DNA from 2 places in the Streptomyces sp. PSU-S4-23 genome. Region 1 is predicted to be linked to the other one. Evidence: riboswitches for the same ligand, from Rfam matches in the RefSeq annotation. Region 1 holds a riboswitch; the other holds the start of a gene.
The links. Region 1 has a riboswitch for thiamine pyrophosphate ahead of thiD (bifunctional hydroxymethylpyrimidine kinase/phosphomethylpyrimidine kinase). Riboswitches for the same ligand answer to the same signal wherever they lie in the genome.

Region 1 (11,080 bases):
GTCCTCGTGAAGACCGGCAAGTACCTGCCGCAGACCCACCGGGACGCGAGCGGCGAGCCCCACCACGTCCTCGACTCCTTCGCGGACCTCCCCGCGCTGCTCCGGCGCCCGCCCGGCCGCGTTCAGCGCAGCAGCAGCTGAATCGCGCCGAGCACCGTGGCCGCGATCACCAGGTGCTCGAAGAGTCGCTGGTTGATCCGGTTCACCGCCCACCTGCCGATGACCGCGCCCGGCACCACGAACACCGCGAGCGCCGCGTCCAGCAGCAGTGAGCGACCGTCGATCAGGCCGAGGCCGGCGCTGAAGGGCACTTTGGAGACGTTGACGATCAGGAAGAAGAAGGCGGAGGTGCCGAGGAAGCCCAGTTTGCGGAAGCCCGCGGACAGGAGGTACATCGACATCACGGGACCGCCCGCGTTCGCGACCATCGTGGTGAAGCCGCCGAGGACGCCGTAGGAGCGGGCCTTGAGCCGCCCGGCGCGTGTGGTCACCGAGTCGGGTTCGTCCTCCTGGCCGGCGCTGCGGCGGCGCCAGACCGTGACCGCCGCCATCAGCAGCAGGATCGCGCCGATCGACGTCCGTACGACGGCGTCGTCGGCCCACACCAGGAACAGCGTGCCGAGCACGACACCCCCGGCGACCGCCGGGAACAGACGCCACAGGGTGGGCCAGTGGGCGTGCCGCCGGTAGGTGAGGACGGCGAGGACGTCGCCGACGATCAGCACGGGCAGCAGGACACCGGTCGAGGCGCGGGCGGGCAGCACGGCCGCGAAGATCGCCAGGCTGACCGTGTTGGCGCCGCTCACCGCGGTCTTGGAGAAGCCGACGAGCATCGCCGCGGCGGCCAGCGCGGCGAACCCCCACAGGGATATGTCCCAGAGCGTCATCGTGTTCATGCGGGGACCGATGCTATGTCCATGCATCTGGCCGCGTAAGGAGTGTCTCGCCACGTGGCCCCGCGACGGCCCGGCCCCGGCCGGGATCGCCTCGGCCTCCCGGAGGCCCTCTAGCGCCGTTCGACCAGCACCGTGCTGCCCTGCCCGACCCCCACGCACATGGTCGCGAGTCCGCGGCGGGAGCCGGTGCGGCGCATGCGGTGCAGCAGGGTCGTCAGGATGCGTGCGCCGGAGCAGCCGAGCGGATGGCCGAGTGCGATGGCGCCGCCGGTCGGGTTGACCAGCTCGGGGTCGAGGCCGAGGCGGTCGACACAGGCGAGGGACTGGGCGGCGAACGCCTCGTTGAGCTCGGCCTCCTGGATGTCGCCGATGCTCCAGCCGACGCGCGCGAGGGCCTTCTGGGTGGCTGGCACGGGGCCGATGCCCATGACGTCCGGGTGGACGCCGGCCGAGGCACCGGCGACGTAGCGGCCCAGGGATTCGAGCCCGAGCTCGTTCAGCGCCTCCTCGCTGACGAGGAGGAGTCCGGCCGCGCCGTCGTTCATGGGCGAGGCGTTGCCCGCCGTGACCGTGCCGCCGTCGCGGAACACCGGCTTCAGGCGGGCCAGTTTCTCGTACGAGGTGTCCTCGCGCACGCTTTCGTCGGCGGTCACCACGACACCGTCGGGGCGGGTCACGGGCAGGAGTTCGTCGTCGAAGCAACCGTTCTTGCGGGCGTCCGCGGCCTGCCGGTGGCTGCGCAGCGCGAACTCGTCCTGGCGTTCGCGCGGCACGCCGTACCGCTCGGCCACCTCCTCGGCGGTCTCCCCCATGGCCAGCAGGCCGTGGAGGTCCTTCATCGCCGGGTTGACCAGGCGCCAGCCCAGGCGGGTGTCCGCGGTCTCGATCCGGTGCGGCAGGGCCTCGTCGGGCCTGGGCAGCACGAAGGGGGCGCGGCTCATGGACTCGGAGCCACCCGCCACCACGATGTCGGCCTCGCCCGCCGCGATGGCGCGGGCGGCGGTCGTCACCGCCTCCAGGCCGGAGGCGCACAGCCGGTTGACCGTGGCACCCGGCACGGACTCGGGCAGGCCGGCGAGCAGCACGGCCATCCGGGCGACGTTGCGGTTGTCCTCACCGGCCTGGTTGGCGGCTCCCCAGTAGACGTCGTCGATGCGGGCCGGGTCGAGGGCCGGCACGTCGGCGATCAGGCCGCGGATCACCGTCGCGGCCAGGTCGTCGGGCCGTACGGAGGCCAGGGCGCCGCGCAGCTTTCCGATGGGGGTGCGACGGGCTGCCGCGAAGTGGACGGTACGCACGACGGGACTCCTGGTCGGACGACGAGACTTAATTAGCGCTGCTAGTTTTGGACTATAGACCGCCGCCGGGCGGCTGGGAAGATCCCGGACCCGGCTTCGCCGCCCTCGGCCTTGTTTCGCCCGATCCGTCCTGGGGACCCGGGCGCGCATGGAGTGGTTGCGGCATGCGGCATGCAGGGGCGAGGACCCCGAGCTGTTCTTCCCCGTCGGGACGACGGGGCCGGCCCTCGGCGACATCGCCGCCGCCAAACGCGTCTGCCGCCGCTGCCCCGTGATCGCCCGGTGCCTGGCCTGGGCGCTGAGCAGCGGGCAGACGGCGGGCGTGTGGGGTGGCACCGGCGAGGCGGAACGCGCCGATCTGCTGCGGACCATGAGAAGCCGAGCGGCACGGAGAAGCGCACGATGACGGTGGCGCCGGCCGCGCGGGCGACCGCGACCGCGATGCCGCCGGACGGCCGTCCGGAGACCGTCGCGTCCGCCATCCGCCCGCCGGGCGTGACGGCGGGACCGCTGCGGGACGCCGGGGTGGTGGGGCTGCCGGCCAAGTCCCCGCGTGCCGCGACCGGGCGGCTGCGCGGACGTATCGAGGCCGCCGGGAGACCGGATCCGGTCGTCCGGGCCCTGCTGACCGGCCTCACCGCCGAGGGAGAGAAGCAGCGCTGGACGGCCGGCCGGGCACTGGCCGCCCGAGGGCTGAACCGCCGCCGCTGGGCACGCCCGCCGAGCACGGAGAAGGAGTACGCCATGACCGACGCCCTGGAACTGGACGCGCTGTGGGACGAGTTCCACCGCGTGGTGAACATGACCTCCCCGGAGCCGGCGGCCTGGCTGCGGGTCCGGGACGCCGACGAGGAGACCGAACCGCTGCCCGAACGGGCGGGCACCCCGACCGGGCGGCATGTCCTCGCGATCCTGCAGAAGCGGCGCACGGATCTCACGGACGACGACCTCCGCGTCATGCGGGACGTCGTGGAGAGCGTGACCGCCGAGCGGGACACGGAGAACGAGCCCGAGGCCGACGAGGACCGGCGGCGCCACCGTCTGATGACGCTCGGCCACGACCCGCTCAAGCCGCCGCGGTGAGGCCGTCGTGACCCGCACGAACGACATGGCCGGCGTCGTCCGGGAACTCGTCGCCGAGCACGGACGCACCTACGCCGAGGAGGCGGGCATCCGGCTCAAGGACACGCCGCAGCCGCTCTACCGGCTGCTGCTGATGGCCCTGCTGCTGAGCGCCCGCATCCGCGCGTCGGTCGCCCTCGCCACGGCACGCGCGCTGCACGACGCGAACCTCAGCGATCCGCGCCGCATGGCCGGGTCCGGTTGGCAGGAGCGCGTCGACGTCCTGGGGCGGGGCGGCTACCGGCGCTACGACGAACGGACGGCGACCCAGCTCGGCAACGGCGCCGAACTGCTGCAGCAGCGCTGGGGCGGCGACCTGCGGCGCCTGCGGAAGGAGGCCGGCGGGGACGTCGCGGTCCTGCGCCGGCTGCTCCAGGAGATACCGGGGATGGGGCCGGCCGGTGCGGACATCTTCCTGCGCGAGGCGCAGCGGGTCTGGCCGGAGGTGGCCCCCTACCTGGATGCCAAGGCCCTGTCGGGGGCGGGGCGGCTCGGGCTGCCCGAAGACCCGGAGAGGCTGCTGGAGCTCGCCGGGGACACCGAACCCGCCGTGCTGGCCGCCGCCTTGGTGCGTGCGGCACTGGACCGGAAGCTGGCGGAGGACGTGCTGGAGCACGCCGCCTGAAGCGCGTCACGCAGTGCGGCACGGGACCCCGAGAGCGGGGTCCGGGCCCCGCCCCGGGGGCATCTGCAGCGCCCCCACGCCCCGCGGGCCGGGCAGGACGGCGACCGGCGGGCGGCTCGGCCCGAGCACGCCGCGTTCGTCACCCCCGACGGGCTGGTGCTCTCCGGGCCACGACCCGTTCACCGCGCCGTCCGGCTGCACTTGCGCGACGTCCGGCTGGACCCGCGCGACATCCGGCAGGACCCGCGTGGCGTCCGGCTGGACCCACGCGACACCCGGCAGGACCCGCTTGGCATCCGGCTGGACCCACGCGACACCCGGCAGGACCCGCTTGGCATCCGGCTGGACCCACGCGACACCCGGCAGGACCCGCGTGGCGTCCGGCTGGACCCACGCGACACCCGGCAGGACCCGCTTGGCATCCGGCTGGCCCCGCTTGGCGTCAGGCTGGACCCGCGCGATGTCCGGCTGGACCCGCGCGATGTCCGGCTGGACCCGCAGCTCCGGTTTTCCAGCTCGGCGGCCGGTTCGGGCGGACCCCGGCGACCACTGCGACCTGCCGCGGCGGCCCTCCCGTGCGGCAGGTCCCCGGCCCCGGGTTAGTCTGTGCGCCGTACCGGACACGGGGTGCCCCTGCGGGCTGAGATCACACCCGTTGAACCTGAACCAGTTCGTACTGGCGGAGGGATGTCTTCCATGCCATCGGCGCATGTTTCCGGCGGTCTGGCCGCCGACGGCCCAGGGGCCGTCTTCGGGCAGCGCCCGGCCGCCCATACACCGCACGGCGCCCGCCTCGCGCACCGCGCGGCGTTCCCGGTGGTCCTCGCGCTCTGCGCCCCGCAGCGGTTGCGGCCCCGCCGGCGCGAGGCCCTCGTATGAGCGCCCCGTCCCGTGTCCTGACCATCGCCGGGTCCGACTCGGGCGGCGGTGCCGGGATCCAGGCCGATCTGAAGACCATGCTGGCGCTCGGCGCCCACGGGATGAGCGTGGTCACCGCGGTCACGGCCCAGAACTCCCGCGGTGTGCAGGGCGCTTGGGAACTGCCCGTGGAGGCGGTACGCGCGCAGTACCGCAGCGTCGTCGACGACATCGGCGTCCAGGCGGTCAAGACGGGGATGCTCGCCTCGCCCGCGCTGGTCACGGCGGTGGCCGAACTGCTCGCGGACGGGGCGGCCCCGGTCGTCGTGGACCCGGTGAGCGTCTCCAAGCACGGCGACCGGCTGCTCGCCGACGACGCGCTGGACGCCGTACGGACCCGGTTGCTGCCGCTGGCCACGGTGGCCACTCCGAATCTGGACGAAGTGGCGGAGCTGACCGGTGTCACCGTGACCGACGAGCCGGGTCTGCGCCGCGCGGCCGCGCGGCTGCTGTCGTACGGGCCCCGGTGGGTGCTGGTGAAGGGCGGGCATCTGCCGGGCGAGGCCGTGGACCTGCTCACCGACGGCCGCGAGGAGCACTGGCTGCGCGCTCCGCGCCACGACAACCGACACACCCACGGCACGGGCTGCACCCTCGCCTCCGCCGTCGCGGTCGGGCTCGCACAGGGCCTCGCGGTGCCCGAAGCGGTGCGACATGCCAAGGAGTACGTCACGGCGGCGATCGCGGCGGGGTTTGCCCTGGGATCCGGGATCGGACCGGTGGACCACGGGTGGCGGCTGCGGACAGGGGTGTGACGGCGGACGGCGGGTGCCGCGCTCCCCGGCGCCGGGACGGGAGCGGGCGGGGCCGCCGGTCCCGCGGACCGGGTGCCGCCCGGCGCGGTGAGCAACATCCGCCCCGCCGTCCGTACTCGATCGGTACAGCGGCACGAGCCGTACCGAGCGACATCCGCACCGTCCGCCGCACGCGCGGGCGCGCCGGATCCGGACCCAAGGAGCACAGCATGCAGGCGACCGCGCAGATCGGCGTCACCGGGCTCGCGGTGATGGGCCGCAACCTGGCCCGGAACTTCGCGCGACACGGGTACACCGTCGCCGTGCACAACCGCACCCCGGCCAGGACCAAGGCGCTGGTCGAGGAGTTCGGGCACGAGGGCGCGTTCGTGGCCGCCGGGAACGCCGAGGAGTTCGTGGCGGCGCTGGAGCGTCCCCGCCGCCTCATGATCATGGTGCAGGCGGGCGCGGCGACCGACGCCGTGATCGAGGAGTTCGCCCCGCTCCTGGAGCCCGGCGACATGATCATCGACGGCGGCAACGCCCACTTCGCCGACACCCGCCGCCGCGAGCGGTCGCTGCGCGAGCGCGGCATCCACTTCGTCGGCGCGGGCGTCTCGGGCGGCGAGGAGGGCGCGCTGCACGGGCCGAGCATCATGCCGGGCGGCTCGGCGGAGTCGTATGCCGCGCTCGGCCCGATGTTCGAGAAGATCAGCGCGAAGGTGGACGGCGAGCCGTGCGCGACCCATGTGGGCACCGACGGCGCCGGGCACTTCGTGAAGATGGTGCACAACGGCATCGAGTACGCGGACATGCAGCTGATCGGCGAGGCGTACGACCTGCTGCGCCAAGTGGCCGGGTTCTCCCCCGCGGCGATCGCCGAGATCTTCCGCGAGTGGAACAAGGGACGCCTGGACTCGTATCTGATCGAGATCACGGCCGAGGTGCTGTCCCATGTGGACGCGGCGACCGGCAGGCCGTTCGTGGACGTCGTCGCCGACGCCGCCGGCCAGAAGGGCACGGGGCGCTGGACCGTGCAGACCGCGCTGGAGCTGGGCTCCCCGGTGACCGCCATCGCCCAGGCCACCTTCGCCCGCGCGGCCTCCGGGCAGTCCGCACTGCGCGCCGCCTACCGGGGGCTGCCCGGCGGCACGGGCGCGGACCTGACGCCCTACGAGGCCGAGCGCTTCACCGCGCAGGTGGAGCAGGCCCTGTACGCCTCGAAGGTGATCGCCTACGACCAGGGCTGGAAGATGATCCTGGACGCCGCCGACGAGTTCGGCTGGAACATCGACCTCGGCGCGGTAGCGAGGATCTGGCGCGGCGGCTGCATCATCCGCGCGGCCTTCCTGGACCGCATCCGTGCCGCCTACGCCGCCGATCCGGGTCTGGTCAGTCTGCTGGCCGACGCCGGTTTCGCCGCGGAGATCGCGCAGGCGCAGGTGCCCTGGCGCGAGGTGATCGCCACCGCGGCCCGTCGCGGTGTGCCCGTGCCCGCGTTCTCGGCCGCGCTGTCGTACTACGACTCGCTGCGCGCGGACCGCCTGCCGGCCGCGCTGACCCAGGGCCAGCGCGACTACTTCGGCGCCCACACCTACCGGCGCGTCGACCGCGAGGGCAGCTTCCACACGCTCTGGGGCACGGCCGACCGCACCGAGACGGGAGCCTGAGCCCGGCGGGCACCGGTCGGCTGCCGGGCTTCCGGTGGGGAGCCCGGCAGCGAGGAGCCGGTGAGCCGGCCACGAGGCGTCCGGCGCACCCTCCGCGGGCCGGACGCCTGCCGCCCTCCGCGACGACCGGCGACCCGGCGTCCTCCGCGTCGGCGGCTCCCGCTCGCCGGTGGGCGCGCCGGACGCGTCGTGGCCCGGCCGGCGCCCCCGCCGTCACGAGCGGTTGAGCGCGCTCCGCGCGGTCAGCCGCCGGAGGACGACCTGGTCCGGTCGACCTCGGGGAGGATGCGCAGCACGCTGCGCAGGTGCGCGCGGGCGGCCTCCTCGGCGGCGTCGGCGTCATGGGCGCGGATCGCCTCGATGATGGCCAGGTGCTCCGGGAGCGACACCTTGGGCCTGCCGGGGTGCACCGCCAGCCGGAACTGATGGCGGACGTTCTGCGCGTTGAGGCGTTCCAGGGCCTGCGAGGCGGTGCGCTGGCCGCTGATCTCCCTGATGCGGCGGTGCAGCCGCTCGTTCAGCTCCGAATAGCCGAGCACGTCGCCGGACTCGACGGCCGCGGTCATGCTCTCGCCGATGCTCCGCAGCTCCTCGGAGTCCTCTTCGGTGATCCGTTCCGCCGCCCGGGCGGCGCACAGCCCCTCGATCACCATCCGGACCTCGGAGATCTCGATCGCCTCCTCCAGCGAGACCGCCCGCACCCGGGCGCCGCGGTTCTGGACGCGTTCGATCAGCCCCTCGTTGGCGAGGGAGAGCAGCGCGGCACGGACGCTGGCCCTGCTGGCGGAGAACTGCTCGGAGAGGTCCGCCTCCACCAGCCGCTGGTTCGGTACGAACTCGCCGCTGAGGATCGCCCGCCGGATCCCGGCGGCAACCGGGCCCTCCGGCGTTCCCGTGTCGTTCTCGCCCGGCTCCGCCGGCCGGCTGTCCCGTGCCCACCCTGTCGGCACTGTCTCACCCCTGGTCACTCACACATGGCAAATATTGGCAACAATGTGCGCAACAGTTCCATCTAATCATGGCCTCGCCGCGGGATTCGCCGGCCGCTGCCCGCTCAGGCCCCACGCCGACGCCGACGCCACCGTCTGCCGTGGAGAGGTCGCCTGACTTGGACTCAGTGTGCTGGCGGGCTCAGCGGGCCGGCACCGGCGACCGGGGAAGCGGGGATGACCCCGAGAGACCTCAGGGATGCCGGTCCGCTCTCCGCGACGGGTGCGCACATGACTCAGGGGCCCTCAGAAAAGAGCCCCTGACCTGGAAAAACATCCGACATCACTGTCGGGACGACAGGATTTGAACCTGCGACCCCTTGACCCCCAGTCAAGTGCGCTACCAAGCTGCGCCACGTCCCGTTGCCCGCCTGACCTGGGGTTTCCCCTGGCCGAACGCGCACAGAAACCATACCGCACTCGGGGCCCTGGTCGCGCACCCGTTGATGCGCCGGTCCCCCCGGGGTGCGGCGCCCCGCGCCGCCCGGGTCAGTCGCCGGCCGGCAGGCCCACACCCGGGTGGTGATCGAGGAGCCCGGGCGGGGCCGCCTGGCGCCAGGAGTCGGCGAGTACGTCCCGCAGCTCGGTCTCGTCCTCCAGGGCCGCGAGGCGTACGCGGACCCAGGCGAACTGCGCCTCATGACCAGCGATCCAGAACTTCTCGGGCTCCGCCAGCACCAGTTCGTCCCGCTCCTCCTTCGGGCAGCGCACCGCCATGGACGTCTCGTCCTCGGGGAGCGTGGCGAACATCTTCCCCGCGACCCGGAACGTGGGCATGCCCCAGGCGATCTTCTCCGTCGTGTCGGGCAGGGAGAGGGCGATACGGCGTACGTCTTCGGCATCCGGCATGTTCCGCACCGTAGCGAAGGCCACTGACAATCACTCCGCCGCTCGGCGGGCGAGGGCTCCCACGTGCTTGTAGAAGATGGTCGTGGGGTGCAGGGCGCCCGACGGCGTCACCGCGTAGTCCGGTATCGCCCCGATCCGGGTCCAGCCCGCCGCGGTGTACAGGGACTCGGCCGGGCTGCCGGTCTCCGTGTCCAGGTGGAGCAGGGTGATCCCGGCCTCGGCGGCCGCCCGCTCGGCGGTGCTCAGCAGCCTGCGGCCCAGCCCCTGGCCGCGAACGTCCCGATGCACCATGAGTTTGACCAGCTCGGCGCGGTGGCGGCCGTTCGGTCTGCCGGGGAAGGCGAGACCGACCGTGCCCGTCACCCGGTTCCCGGCCCGCGCCACCCACACCGCCAGAGCGCCGGTGCCGACCGCGGCCGCACGCTCCTTCCACCAGGCGACGGCCTCCGCCCGGTCGAGCGGTGCCAGGAAGCCGATCGAGGCCCCGCCGTGCACGGTGTCGGTCAGCAGATCCGCCAGCCCCTCGGCGTGGACGAGCACGTCGGGGCCGGTCAGCGGGGTGATCACGGTCATGGGAGCACCACCACCAGCGCGTACCGCACCTCGTCGGGCCCCGGGCAGTGGAACCGCGTGGGCCCCCACACCCGCAGCCGCAGGCAGTCACCGGCCACAAGCCGGTGCTCGACCTCCTGCGCGGTCACCTCCAGTGCCCCGTCGAGCACCCAGATGTGCTGTTCGAGTCCGGCCACGGGCGGCCGGTCGTACGCGATGTCGGCGCCCGGCGCGAGCCGCCCCTCGACGAGTTCGCCGCGCAGTCCCGGGTGGGGAGGGGAGACCGAACGCCGCACGAAGCCGGAGACCGGGTCCTCCCACACCGTCTGGTCGGCGGCGCGCATCAGCGCTGCGGGCTCTCCCTCGACCTCGCTCAGCAACCGGGACATCGTGCGGCCGTACACGCCGCACAGCCGGTTCAGCATCGCGGCCGTGGGGCTGATCTCGGCACGCTCGGCCCGGGACAGGGTCGAACGGCTCACCCCGCTGCGCTCCGCCAGCTCGCCCAGCGACCAGCCGCGCTCGGCCCGCAGCCCGGCCAGGCGTGCCGCCAGCCGGGCGTCGACGGGATCCAGAGCATCGCCTCCCGGGAGTCCGGGGACTCCCGGGACTCCCCGGGCTCCCGGGCTTCCTCCCGAACCTGCCGGCCTTCCCGCACTCCCGCTGCTTCCCATATCCGGGATGCTATCCCGGATTCGGGAGCGAGTGGTGCGTGCGGCTCGTCTCAGTCGGCCGTCGCCGCATCCGCCAGCGCATCCAGGACCGGGCGCATCAGCGGGTGCTCCTCGGCACCGCGGCGTACGGCGGCGAAGACGCGGCGCGTGGGGGCGACCCCGTCCACGGGGCGGACGACGACGCCCGTGAGATCCATGCCGCGCAGGGCCGAGCGCGGCACCAGGGCCACTCCCGCGCCGGCCGAGGCGAGCGCGACGACCGCGCGGAAGTCGTCGGAGGAGTGTTCGAGGCGTGGCTGGAATCCGGCGTGCTCGCAGGCCAGCACGACCACGTCGTGGCAGGGGTTGCCGGGGTAGGGGCCGATCCAGGGGTCCTTGGCCAGTTCGGCCAGGGGGACCTCGACCGCGCCCGCGAGGCGGTGGGTGACGGGCACGACCGCGTCGAAGGGCTCCGCGTACAGCGGGATGTGCGTCAGCCGGGGATCGTCCGCGCCGGGCGCGCCCCGGTACTCGACGGCGACCGCGACGTCGACCTGCCGGTCCAGGACCATCGGCAGGCTCGCGTCGCCCTCGGCGTCCTGGACGCGGACCCGGATGCCGGGTGCGCTGCGTGCGAGCCGGGCCAGCGCGGGGGCCACGACCAGGCCGATGCCCGTGGCGAAGGAGGCGAGGGTCACCGTGCCCGCCGAACCCGCGCCGTAGGCCGCCAGCTCCGCCTCGGCGCGCTCCAGCTGGGCGAGGACCAGGTGGGTG
Region 2 (11,080 bases), 6.0 Mb from region 1:
GCCTGGGAGCTGCGCGACCCCCGTCTGACGGCCCTCCTGGAGAGCCATGCGCTGGGGTACGGCCTGGACCCCCGGGCCACTCCCGCGAGCGCGGCCGTGCTGCCGTACCTGGAGCACGCGTTCGGCACCTGGCGCGTGGGCGGCGGGATGCGGGAGCTGGCGCGTGCCGTGTACGAGCGGTGTGTGGCCCGGAAGGTGGAGTTCGTGTTCGGTGCCGAGGTCACCGGGATCCTCGAGAAGGACGGCCGGGTGGCGGGGGTCGAGCTGGCCGGGGACGTCTCCGGGGCGCCCGGCTCCGGGAGGGGGTCGGTGGTGGAGGCGGACCTGGTGGTGTCCGGGGTGGCGCCCGCCGTGCTGGACCGTGTGCTCCCGGGGACGGCGGGCGCCCGGGGTGCCGACGAGGTCGGCCCGCGGCGGGGGCTGCCCAGCCGGCTGACCGTGCTGCTGGCGCTGCGCGGTGGCCGGCCCGAGGGCACCGCGCACCGTACGGTGGTCCACACGGCCGACCGCGAGGGCGAGTTGGAGCGTCTCTTCGGCGAACCCGCCGGGCCGGCGCCCGCACCGACGGTGACCGTGCTACGCCCGGACGACCCGGCGCTGGTGCCGGACGCGGGGCACGAGGCGGTCACGCTGACGGTCACGGTCCCCTCCGGCGCGAAGGTGTCCGAGGGCGACGTCGACCGCGTCCTGGACGCCGCCGCGCGTGCGATACCCGGCCTGCGCGAACGCGTCCTGTGGCACGAGGTGCGCACACCGGCCGACATCGCCGAGGACACCGGCGCACCCGGCGGCGCGATCCCCGCGCCGGCGCTGGCCGCGGGCGGCGGGCGTCTGCTGCACCCGTCCAACAGCACCCGGGTGCCCGGACTGTTCACGGTCGGTGGCTGGTCCCACCCCGGTGGCGGTCTGCCGCACGCCGGCATGTCGGGCGCCCTGGTCGCCGGACTCATCGTGGAGGGGCCGGACTTCCGGGGATCGCAGTGAGGGATCCGGTGCTGCCGCCCGTGAACGGTCAGAAGCGGTACTGCTCGTCGTAGCCGTTGCCCTGCGCCGTGCCGTTGCCCTGGTAGGGGTAGGGCTGCTCCGGCGGCAGCTCGCCGCCGAACGCGTCGTCCGCGGTGCGCTGTTGGGGGACCCACACACCGCCGGGCGGGGTCTCGCCGTACGTGCCGGTGGCGTACTGGTCCTGGCCGTACGCCTGCTGCCCGTACTGCTGCTCGCCGCCGTACGCGGTGTCGTAGGAGCCGCCGCCGTAGGTCTGCGTGCCGGAGTACGGGTCGGTGTAGCCGGCGTACTGCTGCTGGCCGTTGTCGTAGCCGTACTGCTGCTGGCCGTAGCCGGAGTAGCCATCGTACGCGTAGGCCTGCTGGTCCTGGGTCCCGCCGGAGCCCGCGTAGGAGGGGTCGGCGGACGCGGCGTAGGACGGGTCGGCCGCGGCCCCGGCCGCGTACGCCGCGTCGCTGTAGACGCCGTAGGAACCGGTGTCCTCGGGCAGCGGCTGCGGCTCGTACACGGCGGTCGCCTCGGCGGCGTTCTCCGCGGGCGGCTGCGGGCGGGTGAAGACATCGTCGCGGTCGTCGTCGTACCCGTCGTCCCGGCGGTACGTCCCGTCGGCCGCCGGCCCGGCCTCGTGGGCGTCAGGTGCCGGTTCCTGGCCCGCGGCCTCACCCCGGCGGCGCTTGCTGCCGCCGTCGCCGCCCTCACGCGGGCGGTTGCCGACCGCCCAGCCCGCCGCGAAGCCGCGCCGGAACGACAGTGTGACGTAGGTCTGCCCGACTGCGAACGCGGCCGCGCCCAGGCCGATGACCACCACGGACGGGATCAGCACGCCGAGCACGACACCGAGGAAACCCACGAATGCGAGCAGCCGCCAGCGAAGGCGCGCCTTGTACTGCAGCAGCACTTCGCCGAGCAGCCACAGCGCGACGATGCCGAACGCGATGTAGAGGACCGTCCAGCCCATGTACGCCCCTCTCCCAGTGGCCGCTACGCAGTGTGTCGTACGGCGGTGCGACCGGTCTAGGCCCGCTGCGGATGGTGCAGACCTAGATTTTCGTAGATTTCCAGTGTCGCCGTGGAGTTGTTGAGTGTAATGAAGTGCAGTCCGGGCACTCCCTCGGCCAGCAGCCTCGCGCAGAACTCCGTGGCGAACTCGATCCCGATCGAGCGTACAGCCGCCGGATCGTCCTTCGCCGCGAGGATCCGCTCTTTCAGACGGGAGGGGATGCCCGCGTTGCTGAGCTGCGGCAGACGTTCCAGCATCCGCACGCTGGTGACGGGCATGACCTCGGGGATGACCGGGGTGGCGCAGCCCGCCGCCTCGACCCGGTCGCGCAGACGCAGATACGACTCCGGCTGGAAGAACATCTGCGTGATCGCGTAGTCGGCGCCGGCCCGGCACTTGTCGACGAAGTGCGCGACGTCGGTCTCCCAGTCGCTGGAGCGGGGATGCATCTCGGGGAAGGCCGCGACGCCGACGCAGAAGTCGCCGGACTCCTTGATGAGCCGGACGAGTTCGGCCGCGTAGGTCAGGCCCTTGGGGTGCGGCACCCACTCGCCCATGGGGTCGCCGGGCGGGTCGCCGCGCACGGCGAGCATGTTGCGGATCCCGGCGTCGGCGTACTGGCCGATGATGTTGCGCAGTTCGGCGACGGAGTGGTTCACGGCGGTGAGGTGGGCGACCGGGGTGAGCGTCGTGTCGGCGACGATCTGCTGGGTCTCCTTGACCGTGCCCGCGCGGGTGGAGCCGCCTGCGCCGTAGGTCACGGAGACGAAGTCCGGGGCCACCGCCTCGACCCTCCGCAGCGCGCTCCACAGGTTCCGCACGCCCTTGGGGGTCTTCGGCGCCGAGAATTCGAACGAGTACGTCGTCTTGCCGGCGGCGAGGATGTCGCGCACCGTCCGTGCGCGATCAGTCCTGGTGGATGCGGTTCCGAGGGCCATACTCGCAGGTTAACCAGGGGCTGGCGGTCCCCCAACCAGGCGCAGGAAATTTGCCCGAATTGTCGAGTTGTTGTCCACCTGTCGGACACTTCGGCCCCCGCGGACCGTCCCGGAGGGTTTCCGCGGCCCCCTAGAGCGTGCGCAGCCGCTTGGCGAACTCGGCCGCCGCCGCGCCCGGGTCGTCCGCCTCGGTGATCGCGCGCACCACGACCACGCGGCGGGCACCGGCCTCCAGGACCTCGTCGAGGTTCCCGAGGTCGATGCCGCCGATGGCGAACCAGGGCCGGTCCGTGCCGAGCGCGGCGGTGTGGCGGACCAGGCCGAGGCCGGGGGCCGGGCGGCCGGGTTTGGTGGGAGTGGGCCAGCAGGGGCCCGTGCAGAAGTAGTCCACGCCCTCCTGGACGGCGGCGGCCCCGGCCTCCGCCTGCGAGTGCGTGGAGCGGCCTATGAGGACGCCGTCGCCGAGGACGGCACGGGCCGCGGGCACGGGGAGGTCGCCCTGGCCCAGGTGCAGCACGTCGGAGGCGGCTGCGTGGGCGACGTCCGCGCGGTCGTTCACCGCCAGCAGTCTGCCGTGGCGTGCGCAGGCGTCGGCGAAGACCCGGAGGTGCTCCAGCTCCTCGGCGGCCTCCATGCCCTTGTCGCGCAGCTGCACGATGTCGACGCCGCCGGCGAGGACCGCGTCCAGGAACTCTGCGAGGTCGCCCTGGCGCTTGCGGGCGTCCGTACAGAGGTAGACGCGGGCGTCGGCGAGCCGGGAGGTGCGGGCGGTGCGGGCGGTCTCGGGCACGGTGGGGTCCCCCCGTGGTCGGTGGCGTACGGGCCGCGGCGGGCGCGGTCGGCCCGGGGCCGTGGCCCGGGACCGCGGCCCGTACGCCGGATGGTTGTTCCTTGCTCAGACGGCGAGCGCCTGGGCGCGGCGCTTCACCTCCGTGCCGCGATTCTCGCTGAGCGCCTGCGCGGGGGTGCCGGGCAGGGTCGGGTCGGGGGTGAAGAGCCACTCCAGCATCTCTTCGACCGTGAAACCGTCGTCCCGCAGGAGCGTCAGGGTGCCGGAGAGGCCCTTGACCACCTTGTCCCCGTCGATGAAGGCGGCGGGGACGTGCAGCGCGCGGTTCTCACCACGGCGTACGGCGATGAGCTGGCCCTCCTTGACCAGCTGCCGCACGCGGGTCACCTCGACACCGAGCATTTCCGCGATGTCGGGGAGGGTGAGCCAGGCGGGGACGAGAGCATCGATCTTTGCGTCAATCTCGGTCACGGGATCAAGCGTGCCATCCCGGACTGACAGTCGGAAGCGGGGCGCCTCCGGCCGGGGGCCGGTTGCCTCCGGAGGGGGACGCCACCCCGGCACGTCGGCGCGCCTGCGCGGGAGCGGGGGCGGGAGCGGAAACGTGCCACCGGGCGGCACCGCGCACCTGGCCGCACCCGGCGTCCCCGCACGGGCGCCAGGCGCGGCGGTCACCACACCCGGCGCATCGCGAGGGCGCGCCTCGGGGCGTGCCGCCGGGCGGCACCCGCGCCCGCCGGTCGGCTGCCGCGCATGCGCGGGCCTCCGTGCCCGGACGGCCGCCGGTGGGCCGGAAGACCGCTGCACCCCGGCGCGCGGCGGGTGCGGGAGAGCCGGCTCCCCGCCCGCCGGGTCGGAGCACCGCCCAGGGACGGCCGCGGCGCACACGGGGACCCAGCCCCGGACGGGCTGCCGGAACACGGAGGACCCCCGCGCCGGCCGTGCGACCACGTGCCGGAGAGCCGGGTGACCCGGTTCGGCTCCCCACGCGCCGGGGCGGAGCACCGCCCAGGGACGGCCGCGGCGCACACGGGGACCCAGCCCCGGACGGGCTGCCGGAACACGGAGGACCCCCGCGCCGGCCGTGCGGCGAGGTGCCGGGAAGGGGCCGGAGGCGACTACGCCGCGGCCTCCTTCAGGGGGCGGGACGGGTCCGACAGCACGTTCGGGTTCATCGGCGCGCCGGACTCGATCAGGCGGCGGCCCTGGGCGAGGTCCCTGGGGCGGCCCACCGCCAGGAGGCCCACCAGGCGGCCGGACCGCAGCCAGCACACCGTCCACGCGGCACCCTCCGGGTTCCCGCGCCACACCATCGTGTCGGCGGACGCGTGGTGGCCCACGTACTGGACGAAGCGGCCGAACTGCTCCGACCAGAAGTAGGGCACCGGGTCGTACGCCACCGGGGCCTCCCCGACGATGTTCGCGGCGACCGCCCGCGGCCCCTGCAGGGCGTTGTCCCAGTGGTGCACGAGAAGCCGCTCCTCGTACCGCCCCGACGGAAAGGACGCGCAGTCGCCGACCGCGTACACGTCCGGCTCCGAGGCGCGCAGGTGTTCGTCGGCCAGCACCTCTCCGTGGACGCCCAGGGCGATGCCCGAGCCGGCGAGCCACGCGGTGGCGGGACGCGCTCCGATGCCCACGACCACCGCGTCCGCGGGCACCCGCGAGCCGTCGTCGAGCACCACGGCCCCCGGCTCGACGCGCTCCACGCGCGCGCCGGTGCGCAGCTCGGCCCCGCTGTCGGCGTACCAGGCCGCCATCGGGGCGGACACCTCGACGGGCAGCGCCCCCGCGAGCGGCCGGTCCGCCGCCTCCACCACGGTCACCGCGCAGCCCGCCTCGCGCGCGGCGGTGGCGAACTCGGCGCCGATCCAGCCCGCGCCCACGACGACGATGTCGTGCTGGCGCGCGAGGACCGGCCGCAGCCGCTCGGCGTCGTCCAGGGTGCGCAGCAGATGCACACCGGGGACGCCCTCCGCGCCCGGCAGCCGGATCGGTTCCGCTCCGGTGGCGACGACCAGGACGTCGTACGGGACGGGGCCCTGCGCGGTGTCCAGCTCATGGTCGCCGGGGCGTACGCCGAGCACTTCGCGGCCCAGCCGGAGTTCGATGTCCAGGGCCTCGAAGTCGACGTCGAAGGCGGAACCCTCGGCCTTGCCGAGCAGGACGGCCTTCGACAGCGGCGGCCGGTCGTACGGCTGGTGCGGCTCCGCGCCGATCAGCGTCACGTCGCCGGTGAAGCCCTGTTCCCGCAGGGCGACCGCGGTCTGCACCCCGGCCATGCCCGCGCCCACCACGACGACGTGCCGGACCGCACCGTCCCGTTGCTGCGTCTGCTCGCTCACCTGATCACCATAGACACCTGACGATTTGTCAGTCAGCGTGCGTGCCGGGTGATGTGTTCCACAGCCGCCGCCCGGCCCGCGGCCGCCGGGGCGGAGGCTCCCTTACCGAGGCACAGGGCACGGGCTAGGGTGGCCCCGTAAGCACTCGCGGGAGCCCGGACGCACCGGGCTGAGAGGGAGGCTGGGGCGGCCTCCGACCGTACGAACCTGATCCGGGTCATGCCGGCGAAGGGAGGGGCTGGACGCCCATGTCGCGTACATCGGACGACGTGTCGACCGTGTCGGACGTCCTCGTCATCGGGGGCGGGATCATCGGGCTCGTGACCGCCTGGCGGGCGGCGCAGCACGGATTGGCCACGGCGGTGGTGGATCCCGAGCCGGGCGGCGGAGCGGCCCAGGTGGCCGCCGGGATGCTCGCCGCCGTCACCGAACTGCACTACGGCGAGCAGACGCTGCTCGGCCTCAATCTGGAGTCCGCGCGCCGCTACCCGGACTTCGCCGCCGAGCTGGCCGAGGCCGCCGGCCTGGACCTCGGTTACCGCCGCTGCGGCACACTCGCCGTCGCGCTCGACGCCGACGACCGGGCCCAGCTGCGCGAACTGCACGCCCTGCAGCAGCAGTCCGGTCTGGAGTCGGAGTGGCTGAGCGGGCGGGAGTGCCGCCGGCTGGAGCCCATGCTCGCGCCTGGTGTGCGCGGCGGGCTCCGGGCCGACGGCGACCACCAGATCGACCCGCGTCGGCTCGCCGCGGCCCTGGTGACGGCCTGCGAGCGCGCCGGGGTGGTCTTCCACCGGGCGTGGGCGGAGCGGCTCTCGGTGGCGCGGGAGCGGGCCCGCGGGGTCAGGACGGCCGACGGCACCGACCTCGCCGCGGGGCAGGTCGTCCTGGCCGCGGGCAGCCTCAGCGGGCGTCTGGCGGGCGTCCCCGACGAGGTGGTGCCGCCCGTGCGCCCGGTGAAGGGGCAGGTGGTGCGGCTGACCGTGCCGAAGCGGTACGCGCCCTTCCTGAGCCGCACCGTGCGGGCCGTCGTCCGCGGCGGCCCGCTGTATCTGGTGCCGCGCGAGAACGGCGAGCTGGTCATCGGGGCGACCAGCGAGGAACTCGGCTGGGACACGACGGTCACCGCGGGCGGGGTGTACGAGCTGCTGCGGGACGCGCACGAGCTGATGCCGGGGATCACCGAGCTGCCGCTCACCGAGACCCAGGCGGGCCTGCGCCCGGCCTCCCCGGACAACGCGCCGCTGCTCGGCCCGAGCGCTCTCGACGGCCTGCTGCTCGCCACCGGCCACCACCGCAACGGCGTCCTGCTGACGCCGGTCACCGGCGACGTCATGGCGCACGTCCTGACCACCGGGGAGCTTCCGGCCGCCGGCCGCCCCTTCACCCCCAGGCGCTTCGCCGCCGCGCTCACGGAGCAGCCCGCATGAACATCTCGGTCAACGGGGAGCCCCGGCGGGTGGCTCCGGGCACCGCGCTCGACGCGGTCGTGCAGACCCTCACGGCGGCGCCCTCCGGCGTGGCCGCCGCCGTCAACGAAACCGTCGTCCCGCGCGGGCAGTGGCCGTCGACGTCCCTCCGCGAGGGGGACCGCGTCGAGGTCCTCACCGCCGTCCAAGGAGGCTGACCCATGGCCGACGATCCCTTCGTCCTCGGTGGTACGACCCTCTCGTCGCGGCTGATCATGGGCACCGGGGGTGCGCCCAGCCTCGATGTGCTGGAACGGGCCCTGGTGGCCTCCGGTACGGAGCTGACGACCGTGGCGATGCGCCGCGTGGACGCCTCGGTGCACGGCTCGGTGCTGTCCGTGCTGGACAAGCTGGGCATCCGGGTGCTGCCCAACACGGCGGGCTGCTTCACCGCGGGCGAGGCCGTGCTGACCGCCCGCCTGGCGCGCGAGGCGCTGGGCACGGATCTCGTGAAGCTGGAGGTCATCGCCGACGAGCGGACCTTGCTGCCCGACCCGATCGAACTGCTGGAGGCGGCCGAGACGCTGGTCGACGAGGGCTTCACGGTGCTGCCGTACACGAACGACGACCCGGTGCTCGCGCGCAGGCTGGAGGATGCGGGCTGCGCCGCGATCATGCCGCTCGGCTCGCCGATCGGCTCGGGGCTCGGCATCCGCAACCCGCACAACTTCCAGCTGATCGTGGAGCACGCGCGCGTGCCGGTCATCCTGGACGCGGGCGCGGGTACGGCGTCGGACGTCGCGCTGGCGATGGAGCTGGGCTGTGCGGGTGTGATGCTCGCCTCGGCGGTGACCCGGGCGCAGGAGCCGGTGCTGATGGCGGAGGCCATGCGGCACGCGGTGGAGGCGGGCCGGCTGGCACGGCGGGCGGGCCGCATCCCGCGGCGCCACTTCGCGCAGGCGTCGTCGCCGGCGGAGGGCATGGGCCGCCTGGACCCGGAGCGGCCCGCCTTCTGAACCGGCCGGGCACACCGCCCCGCCGGACCCGGCCCGTGCGGCAGCGTCGGCCGGGCGCGAAGTCCCGCGCCGCGCGCCCGGCCCGGGTGCGCGGAGGCGCGGCGTGCGCCGGGCCCGGGTGCGCCGGGCCCGGGGGCGCGGGGGCGCGGCGTGCGTCACAGGTCGGCTGCAGTCGTGCCCCGGTTCGGCGGAACGGCCGGGGCCGACAGTGGGTCCTCGTACACTCACCTGCGTGGATACGACCCTTCAGGACCCTCTCGTCGGGCGGGTGCTCGACGGCCGTTATCGCGTCGACGCGCGGATCGCGGTCGGCGGGATGGCCACGGTCTACCGGGCCGTGGACACCCGCCTCGACCGCGTCCTCGCCCTCAAGGTGATGCACCCGGCGCTGGCCGCCGACGGTTCGTTCGTCGAGCGCTTCATACGCGAGGCCAAGTCGGTGGCCCGGCTCGCCCACCCGAACGTGGTGCAGGTCTTCGACCAGGGCACCGACGGGTCGTACGTCTATCTCGCCATGGAGTACGTCGCCGGGTGCACCCTGCGTGACGTGCTGCGGGAGCGCGGGGCGCTGCAGCCGCGCGCCGCCCTGGACATCCTGGAGCCGGTGCTGGCCGCGCTGGGCGCCGCGCACCGCGCCGGGTTCGTGCACCGTGACATGAAGCCGGAGAACGTCCTGATAGGGGACGACGGCCGGGTGAAGGTGGCCGACTTCGGTCTGGTCCGGGCCGTGGACACGGTCACGAACACGACGGGTGCCGTCCTGGGCACGGTCTCGTACCTCGCCCCGGAGCAGATCGAGAGCGGCACGGCGGACCCCCGGGTCGACGTGTACGCGTGCGGGGTCGTCCTCCACGAGATGCTCACCGGCGCGAAGCCGCACCAGGGCGACTCCCCCGCCCAGGTGCTCTACCGGCATCTGCACGAGGACGTGCCGCCGCCGTCGGCCGCCGTGCCGGGGCTGGCCTATGAACTCGACGAGCTGGTCGCCTCGGCGACGGCGCGCGACCCGCGGCTGCGCCCGGAGGACGCGGTGGCCCTGCTCGGCCAGGTGCTGCAGGCCCGCAGCGCGCTCACCGCCGGGCAACTGGACGCCGTACCGCCGCAGGCCGTCGCCCCGGACCGCGACAGCGCCGAGGACCGCACGAGCGTGATCCCGCGGCTGCTGCCGGTCAACCCGGTCGGCGAGCCGGAGAACGCCCTGCTCGACCGGACCAGCCGGCTGGAGACCCCGCCGCCACCGCCGCCGGCGCGGCGGGGACGCCCCCGGCGGGGGCTGCTCGCGCTCGTCCTGGCCGTGCTGGTGGTGTTCGGCGTGGGGGTGGGCGTCTGGTACATCAACTCGGGCCAGTTCACCGAGGTCCCCCCGCTGCTCGCGAAGACCGAGGCCCAGGCGCGGGCGCGGCTGCAGCGGGCGGGGCTGGAGGTCAAACAGGTCAAGCACGCCTTCAGTGACACGGTGAAGCGCGGCACGGTGATCAGCAGCGACCCGGCGGCGGGCGCCCGGATCCGCTCCCACGACGGGGTGACGCTGACCGTCTCGGACGGCCCCGAGACCGTGAAGGTGCCCGATCTGAAGGGTTACCGGCTGGACAAGGCGCGGGCCCTGCTGAAGCAGGACGGCCTGGCCGCGGGCATGGTCACGCGGGCGTTCAGCGAGGACGTGCCCAGGGGCTTCGTGATCGGCACGGACCCGGGCGCGGGTACCGAGCGCCACAGCGGTTCGGCCATCGCGCTCACGGTCAGCAGGGGCAGCCCCGTGGAGGTGCCCGACGTCACCGGCTCCTCCGTCGCGGACGCCACGGCTGAGCTGCGGGACGCGGGCCTGAAGGTGAAGATCGCCGACACGCAGATCACGTCGGAGTTCGACGCCGGACAGGTCGCCCGGCAGACGCCGGACGCGGGCAAGGAGGCCGCCGAGGGCGACACGGTGACGCTGACGGTCTCCAAGGGCCGCGAGATGGTCGAGGTGCCGGACGTGGTCGGTGACAAGGTCGACGATGCGAAGAAGGCCCTGGAGGACGCCGGCTTCGCGGTCGAGGAGGACCGGGGCCTGCTGGGCCTGTTCGGTGACACGGTGAAGGGACAGTCGGTGAAGGGCGGCGACAGGGCGCCGAAGGGGTCGACGATCACGATCAGGATCCGCTGACGGGCGGCACCGCGGACCGGGCGGCGGGATGCCCGGGGCCGCGTGCCACCCTTGGGGGGTGAGCACCCAGCGGTCCCGCACCACCCGCGGCACGTCCGGCGGCGTCCCGCGCAACCCCATCGGCAGCCATGTTCCCGTGGCCGGCGGCCTCCACTCCGTCGGAATGGTCTACGCGCGCGACATCGAGGCCGAGGCCGTGCAGGTCTTCGTCGCCAATCCGCGCGGCTGGGCGACGCCCGCGGGCAATCCGCGGCAGGACGAGGCGTTCCGCGCCGCGTGCGCCGCGGAGTCGGTCCCGGTGTACGTCCACGCGCCGTATCTGATCAACTTCGGCTCGCACACCGAGGCGACCGCGAAGCTGTCCGTGGAGTCCCTGCGGCACTCGCTGCGGCGGGGCCGGGAGATCGGGGCGCTGGGCGTGGTGGTGCACACCG

Region 2: it holds a riboswitch for thiamine pyrophosphate, as region 1 does, so the genes downstream of both, thiO (glycine oxidase ThiO) here and thiD (bifunctional hydroxymethylpyrimidine kinase/phosphomethylpyrimidine kinase) in region 1, are expected to answer to the same signal.

What each region holds. Positions count from the first base shown of each region.
Region 1 is NZ_JBVMUU010000002.1:8,003,226-8,014,305, reverse strand. It holds gene ACZ79I_RS36230 (HAD-IIA family hydrolase) at 1-141, shown strand, start outside; gene ACZ79I_RS36225 (sulfite exporter TauE/SafE family protein) at 123-896, opposite strand; gene ACZ79I_RS36220 (thiolase family protein) at 1,007-2,194, opposite strand; gene ACZ79I_RS36215 (WhiB family transcriptional regulator) at 2,343-2,600, shown strand; gene ACZ79I_RS36210 (DUF3140 domain-containing protein) at 2,939-3,277, shown strand; gene ACZ79I_RS36205 (endonuclease) at 3,303-3,941, shown strand; TPP riboswitch at 4,555-4,646, shown strand; gene thiD (bifunctional hydroxymethylpyrimidine kinase/phosphomethylpyrimidine kinase) at 4,817-5,614, shown strand; gene gndA (NADP-dependent phosphogluconate dehydrogenase) at 5,824-7,263, shown strand; gene ACZ79I_RS36190 (GntR family transcriptional regulator) at 7,506-8,126, opposite strand; tRNA gene ACZ79I_RS36185 (tRNA-Pro) at 8,542-8,615, opposite strand; gene ACZ79I_RS36180 (MmcQ/YjbR family DNA-binding protein) at 8,742-9,101, opposite strand; gene ACZ79I_RS36175 (GNAT family N-acetyltransferase) at 9,132-9,674, opposite strand; gene ACZ79I_RS36170 (helix-turn-helix domain-containing protein) at 9,671-10,327, opposite strand; gene ACZ79I_RS36165 (LysR family transcriptional regulator) at 10,378-11,080, opposite strand, start outside.
Region 2 is NZ_JBVMUU010000002.1:1,987,767-1,998,846, forward strand. It holds gene ACZ79I_RS09850 (phytoene desaturase family protein) at 1-984, shown strand, start outside; gene ACZ79I_RS09855 (SCO2102 family sporulation regulator) at 1,013-1,963, opposite strand; gene metF (methylenetetrahydrofolate reductase [NAD(P)H]) at 2,020-2,943, opposite strand; gene thiE (thiamine phosphate synthase) at 3,074-3,733, opposite strand; gene ACZ79I_RS09870 (Rv2175c family DNA-binding protein) at 3,839-4,204, opposite strand; gene ACZ79I_RS09875 (NAD(P)/FAD-dependent oxidoreductase) at 4,852-6,078, opposite strand; TPP riboswitch at 6,216-6,329, shown strand; gene thiO (glycine oxidase ThiO) at 6,327-7,505, shown strand; gene thiS (sulfur carrier protein ThiS) at 7,502-7,702, shown strand; gene ACZ79I_RS09890 (thiazole synthase) at 7,706-8,500, shown strand; gene pknB (Stk1 family PASTA domain-containing Ser/Thr kinase) at 8,733-10,646, shown strand; gene ACZ79I_RS09900 (deoxyribonuclease IV) at 10,705-11,080, shown strand, end outside.